Regions from separate parts of the Limnohabitans sp. TEGF003 genome, predicted to be linked through region 1. Evidence: riboswitches for the same ligand, from Rfam matches in the RefSeq annotation. Region 1 holds a riboswitch; the other holds the start of a gene.
What was found. Region 1 has a riboswitch for S-adenosylhomocysteine ahead of ahcY (adenosylhomocysteinase). Riboswitches for the same ligand answer to the same signal wherever they lie in the genome.
Positions count from the first base shown of each region.

Region 2: linked by a shared signal. The riboswitch ahead of metH (methionine synthase) and the one ahead of ahcY (adenosylhomocysteinase) in region 1 are both predicted to bind S-adenosylhomocysteine.

Region 1 covers NZ_AP029225.1:205,349-208,762, forward strand. Annotated here, with positions in the region: gene ACZ5RT_RS01030 (flagellar motor protein MotB) at 1-737, opposite strand, end outside; gene ACZ5RT_RS01035 (hypothetical protein) at 744-1,715, opposite strand; S-adenosyl-L-homocysteine riboswitch at 1,834-1,930, shown strand; gene ahcY (adenosylhomocysteinase) at 2,012-3,414, shown strand, end outside.
Region 2 covers NZ_AP029225.1:3,104,005-3,107,418, forward strand. Annotated here, with positions in the region: gene metH (methionine synthase) at 1-2,163, opposite strand, end outside; S-adenosyl-L-homocysteine riboswitch at 2,219-2,319, opposite strand; gene ACZ5RT_RS14810 (helix-turn-helix domain-containing protein) at 2,533-3,414, shown strand, end outside.

The sequences.
Region 1 (3,414 bases):
ATGGGGCATTTGAAGTCGTCGTCCCAGGGAATGGGACGCACCTCGTCGATTTCACAGTCTGGGGCGTTGGCTTCGCAGCGGTTGCGCAGCTCCTTGAACTCCAGACGCAGTTCGACCCGGCGGCTTTTTTCGGGTTGGTTCAGGATGGCCGAGTTGAAGGACGAGCCCCCCACAAAGAAGAGTTCGCGGATCGTTTTGCGGTCTTCCTGGCCAAGAGCGTTCGGGGCGTTGGCGTCCAGCAGCACGCACAGCACCCGTTGGGAGCGCTCTAGGCTGAGGTTGAGGTTGTAAAGGTAGGAGCCCTCCGGGCTGGCGTAGCCTTCGAGCACCCAGCGTTTGAGCCAGTTCTGACAATCTGGCGTGCGGGCAATGTGCAACATCCGGGGTACAAAGCTGCGCAGTAACACCGCACGGTCAGGGGCCAGGGCATGGCTGTCTTTCGGAAATTCGGCCAAGGTGCCCAGCTCCAGGGTTTGCCCACGCAGTGTCATCCCGGCGTATTCGGCTTTTTGGGTGATCTGGCGGATGTTGTTCAGGCAGGTCGAGATGGCCTGGTCCCGGTTGGCGCGGCCTTCGTCCATTTTGCGCAAACCTGTCGTGACGCTGAGCAGGGCGACTGCCATGGCCACCAAAAACAGCACCATCAGGGCGGTCATCAGGTCTGAGAACGAAATCCAGAAGGGTTTTTCTGCTTCGTCCCGGGACCTTTTGGCGGGCGGTATTCTAGAGCCGAACATGCGCGTTCAATGCGGCTGGGTGCGTGGGCCTGATGGGCGCAATTGGCTCAGGATTTTGTAGGAGAGGGCCGTCTGCATTTCAGTGGCCAGTGTCAGACGCTCCATCCATTGAGCCCCGGCCTGAGGGGCGAACAGGGTGTCCAGCCACTGCTGCAGTTCTTCAACTTGCCGGTAGCGGCCAGTCAGCACGGACTTTTCAATCCAGGTGAACACCATGGCCAAAGTGATCGCCAAGGCCGACACCAGAAACGCGTGCCCCACGGTTTGGACCAATTGGCTCAATTCGGCCTGCACCCGTTCGGGGTTGGACACGTCAAAACCGACCAGGCCCGCGATCAAGCCGGTAAAGGTGCCGATGATGCCCACGCCGGTCAGGATGCCGGGTGTGTGTTTGTAAAAATTGGATTGAAGCGGTGAATCCACCAAGGCCTGTTCGGTGAAGTAGTGCTCGGCATGTGTGTGGGCTTGCCACTGAGCTGTGGTGCTTGGCGTGGACATTTCAAGCCGCTGGAGTTCTTCCACGGCCTGGTTGTATTCGGCCCAGAGTTTGGCCAGGCTGGGATCGTTTTGCGCCAGTTGTTCCAGGTTGGACAGGTCCATTCGGCTGCCTTGGGCGTTCAGGTCCAGACGCGAGAAGAAAGCTTTGGACAGCTGGCTGACCCGCTGCCTGGCTGCACCGACAGGGCCCAGATGGGCTGTTTGTGACTGCAGCTGGAGCGTGTTGGCGTATTGCAGCCAGGCGTGCTGCAAGGGGGCGGAGGCCATCACCTCGGTCTTGAGCCGAGTCAGGTCGATGTGGGGCTGAGGGCCCGACTGGGCCAACACAGCCAGTTGTGCATTGACCCTGGCCAAGTGTTTCTTCAGTTCCATGGCCGGTCCAATGAACTGGCGCACGTAATCCAGGGCAATGAGCACGATCACGGCGGACACCGTCCATACATGCCAATAGTGGGCGAGGTGGCGCATCAGTTCGGGCATGGGGTCCAAAGGTCGGGGTGCATGGGTTCAGTCTAGCAAATGCCGGATCTAGAAGTGGGCGGAGTGCGTGGTCAAAGGCCTGGCGAAGCGCCCAAGGGCGGACTGCGCTAGAATGCGGCATTCCGAGGAGCGTTGCAGCGCCCCCTGACTTGTCCGCAAGTCGGCAGCGGGGCGTGAGGCTCGGAACACTTCAACAGCAACGACGCTCATCCACACGACGTGCGGTGAGCCTGTTTTTTCCATTCAGTGCCGGCATCCACACGTGTGGCTTCTTCACATTTGCTTTGGAGCTGACAATGAATGCACGTTTGAACACCGCCGTGAACGCCGATTGCGTGATCGCCGACATCGGCCTGGCCGACTGGGGCCGCAAAGAAATCAAAATCGCCGAGACCGAAATGCCCGGCCTCATGGCCATCCGCGAAGAGTTCGCCAAGGCGCAGCCTCTGAAAGGTGCCCGTATCACCGGCTCCTTGCACATGACGATCCAGACGGCCGTGCTGATCGAGACCCTGCAGGCCTTGGGTGCCAGCGTGCGCTGGGCTTCTTGCAACATCTTTTCGACCCAAGACCACGCTGCCGCAGCCATCGCCGCCAAGGGCACGCCCGTGTTCGCCATCAAGGGCGAGACCTTGGCCGATTACTGGGATTACACCCACCGCATTTTTGACTTTGGCCCCGCTGGCACCGATGGCGAAGGCCCGAACATGATCCTGGACGACGGCGGCGATGCCACCCTGCTCATGCACCTGGGCAAGCGCGCCGAAAAAGACGCCAGCCTGATCGCCAACCCTACCAGCGAAGAAGAGACTTGCCTGTTCAACGCCATCAAGGCCAAGCTGGCCGTGGACCCCACCTGGTACAGCCGCAAGGGTGCGCAGATCATCGGCGTGACCGAAGAGACCACCACCGGCGTGTTGCGCCTGAACGAAATGGCCGCCAAGGGCAGCCTGATGTTCCGCGCCATCAACGTGAACGACTCGGTGACCAAGAGCAAGTTCGACAACCTGTATGGCTGCCGCGAATCTTTGGTGGACTCCATCAAGCGTGCGACCGACGTGATGATCGCGGGCAAAGTGGCTGTGGTCGCCGGTTACGGTGATGTGGGTAAGGGCTCGGCCCAAGCCCTGCGCGCTTTGTCTGCCCAAGTCTGGGTGACCGAGATCGACCCGATCAACGCCCTGCAAGCCGCGATGGAAGGCTTCAAGGTCGTGACCATGGAGTACGCCGCCGACAAGTGCGACATCTTCGTCTCGGCCACCGGCAACAAGAACGTGATCCGCTACGAGCACATGGCCGCCATGAAAGACGAAGCCATCGTCTGCAACATCGGTCACTTCGACAACGAGATCGACGTCGCTTCGCTGGAAAAGCTGCAGTGGGACGAGATCAAGCCACAAGTCGACCACGTCATCTTCCCCGATGGTAAGAAGATCACCCTGCTGGCCAAAGGCCGCTTGGTGAACCTGGGCTGCGCCACCGGCCACCCCAGCTTCGTGATGTCCTCTTCGTTCGCCAACCAGACCATCGCCCAGATCGAGCTGTTCACCAAACAAGACCAGTACGAAGCCGGTAAGGTCTATGTGTTGCCCAAGCACTTGGACGAAAAAGTGGCCCGCCTGCACCTGAAGAAAGTCGGCGCACAGCTGACCGAACTCACCGACGAGCAGGCGGCTTACATCGGTGTGTCGAAAAACGG
Region 2 (3,414 bases), 500 kb from region 1:
GCGCATGACACCGTCGATCATGTGTTTCTCGGTCTGCTGACGCAAGCCGCGCCAGGTCATGGCGACCTGACTGCGCGACTCGTCGGTATAGAGCGCGATGTCGTCGTCGTTCACGCTGTTGGCGGGGTACAGGCCCAGCACCGCGTTGGCCGTGACCCAGCGGCCATCGATGATTTTTTGCAGCATGGCCTGGCCATCGGCATACACCTTGCGCGCCTGCTCGCCCACCACTTCGTCGTCGAGGATCGCGGGGAAAGGCCCGGCCAAGTCCCAGGTCTGGAAGAACGGGCCCCAGTCGATGTACTGCGCGATCTCGGCGAGGTCGTAGTTCTTGAACACACGGCGGCCGATGAACTTGGGCGCAGCGGGCACGCCCTGGGCCCAATCGATCGGCGTCTTGTTGGCGCGGGCCTGCGCCAGCGTCCACATCGGCGTTTGTTTTTTGTTAGCGTGCTGCTCGCGCACCTTGGCGTAATCGGTGTTCAGGTCGGCGATGAATTTGGCCGCTTGCTCAGACAGCAAACCCTGCGCCACGCCCACGCTGCGCGAGGCATCGGGCACATAGACCACGGGGCCACTGTAGTTGGGCGCGATCTTGACGGCGGTGTGCACGCGGCTGCAGGTGGCGCCACCAATCAAGAGCGGCATTTGGCGCTCGCGGAAGTACGGGTCTTTTTCCATCTCACTGGCCACGTACTGCATCTCTTCGAGGCTGGGCGTGATCAGGCCGGACAGGCCGATGATGTCGGCATTTTCTTCTTTGGCTTTGGCCAAAATTTCGTGGCAGGGCACCATCACGCCCATGTTGACCACTTCGAAGTTGTTGCACTGCAAGACCACGGTGACGATGTTCTTGCCAATGTCGTGCACATCGCCCTTGACGGTGGCAATCACGATCTTGCCCTTGGCTTTCACGTCTTCGCCTGCGGCTTCTTGCGCGAGTTTTTCAGCCTCGATGTAGGGCAGCAAATGCGCCACGGCCTGCTTCATCACGCGGGCGCTCTTGACCACTTGCGGCAAGAACATCTTGCCCTGGCCGAACAAGTCACCGACCACGTTCATGCCGTCCATCAGCGGGCCTTCGATCACATGCAAGGGGCGACCGCCTTGGGCCAACACTTCTTGATAAGCCGCTTCGGTGTCTTCGTTGATGAAGTCGGTGATGCCATGCACCAGCGCATGCGAGAGGCGCTGCGCCACGCTCACAGGCGCATCGGGCGTGCCGCGCCAGGCCAGCTTGGTGCTCTCGTCTTTGGCCGCGCCCTTGGCGCTGTCGGCAATCTCCACCAGGCGCTCGCCTGCGTCAGGGCGGCGGTTCAGCACCACGTCTTCCACGCGCTCGCGCAGCGTGGGCTCCAGGTCGTCGTACACGCCGACCATGCCCGCGTTGACGATGCCCATGTCCATGCCGGCTTTGATCGCGTGGTACAGGAACACGGTGTGGATCGCTTCACGCACCGGGTCGTTGCCTCTGAAGCTGAAGGACACGTTGGACACACCGCCCGACACCTTGGCACCCGGCAGGTTCTGCTTGATCCAGCGCGTGGCTTCGATGAAGTCCACCGCGTAGTTGTTGTGCTCTTCGATGCCGGTGGCGATCGCAAAAATGTTGGGATCGAAGATGATGTCTTCGGGTGGGAAGTCCACCTCATCGACCAGCACGCGGTAAGCGCGTTCGCAAATTTCGATCTTGCGCTCGTAGGTGTCAGCCTGACCTTTTTCGTCGAACGCCATCACCACGGCGGCAGCGCCATAGCGCTTGACCAGCTTGGCCTGGCGCTTAAATTCGTCCAAGCCTTCTTTCATGCTGATCGAGTTGACAATGCCCTTGCCCTGGATGCAGCGCAGACCGGCTTCGATCACCGTCCATTTGCTCGAATCCACCATCACCGGCACGCGAGCGATGTCGGGCTCGCCCGCCATCAGGTTCAAAAACCGCACCATGGCCGCCTGGCTGTCGAGCATGGCTTCGTCCATGTTCACGTCGATCACCTGCGCACCGTTTTCAACTTGCTGGCGCGCGACGGCCAGCGCCTCTTCGTACTGGCCGTTCAGGATCATGCGGGCAAAAGCCTTGGAGCCGGTCACGTTGGTGCGCTCGCCCACGTTGACAAACAGCGACCCCTCGCCGATGGAGACAGGCTCCAGACCGGACAACTTCATGGGGGGAACAGACACGATTTCAGACGCGACAACAGACACAGGCTCACCTTGGGATAACAGGTGAGCGTCGTTGTGCAAGATCATTCAGACATTGAACGGCCCCAAGCCTGACCTGCGGCACCTGGACGGTGGCGGGCTGCAACGCTCCTTGGGAAGGTACTTATTTTACGGCTTGTTGGGTAATCGACCCGATTCACAAGCCGATATTTATGTACTAAGGTTCTCGTAAATTCGAATAAATATCAGGGAGGTGGTTCACATGAGCATGACCAGTTCACTGGAGCCTGCGCGGGTCAAAACCAGACAACAAATCGTTGGCTTGGTTGACAAAAAACATATACTTTCAAATTCGTCAACCAAGGAGCCGCCATGATTCACCACCGAATCCACCGCGCACGCATGCTCAGAGGTTTAAGCCTTGAAGCTTTGGCCCACAGCCTGGGAGACATCAGCAAGCAAGCCTTGAACAAGTTCGAGAAAGGCGATTCCAAGCCCAATTCGACCCGCATCTTGCAGCTGGCCAAAGCGCTCAACGTCAAACCCGAATACTTTTTCCGATCCGACGCCATTCAACTGGCACCACTGGAATTTCGCAAGCTGTCCAAAATGTCGCAAGCCCGGCAGGCTTCAGTGCGCGAAAAAATGCACGATCACCTGGAGCGCTACGAAGCACTGGAGCGCTGCTTTGACGCGGAAACCACCGTCCAAGTCTTGCCCGCCCAATCGCTGGCTGTGGCCAACGCTCAAGAAGCGGAAATGGCGGCGCAACAACTGCGCGAGCAACTGCACATTGGCCACGATGCCATTGCCCACCTGACCGAACTGCTGGAGGACAACGGCATCAAAGTGGCCCTGCTGGATGGCCCGGATGACTTTGACGGCGCATGCGCTGCCACCCACGACAACCAGCATGTGCTGATTGCGCTGAACTGCCAACGCCCTGGCGAGCGCATGCGCTTTACTGCTGCGCACGAACTGGGCCACTGGGTCATGGCCCTGCCCGAAGACATGAGCGAAAAAGACAAAGAAACCTGCTGCCACCGGTTTGCAGGCGCTTTCTTGTATCCGCAAAGTCGTGTGCTGCAAGACTTTGGCAGCCACCAACGCTCCCGGGTTTATTCGGCAGAACTGCTGAATGCCAAGCGCCGTTACGGCGTGTCCATGCAAATGGCACTGCGCAGGCTGAAAGACCTGGATCTGCTCAGTGATGCGGGCTATCGCAACGCCTACTTTGAATTCAGCAAACACGGC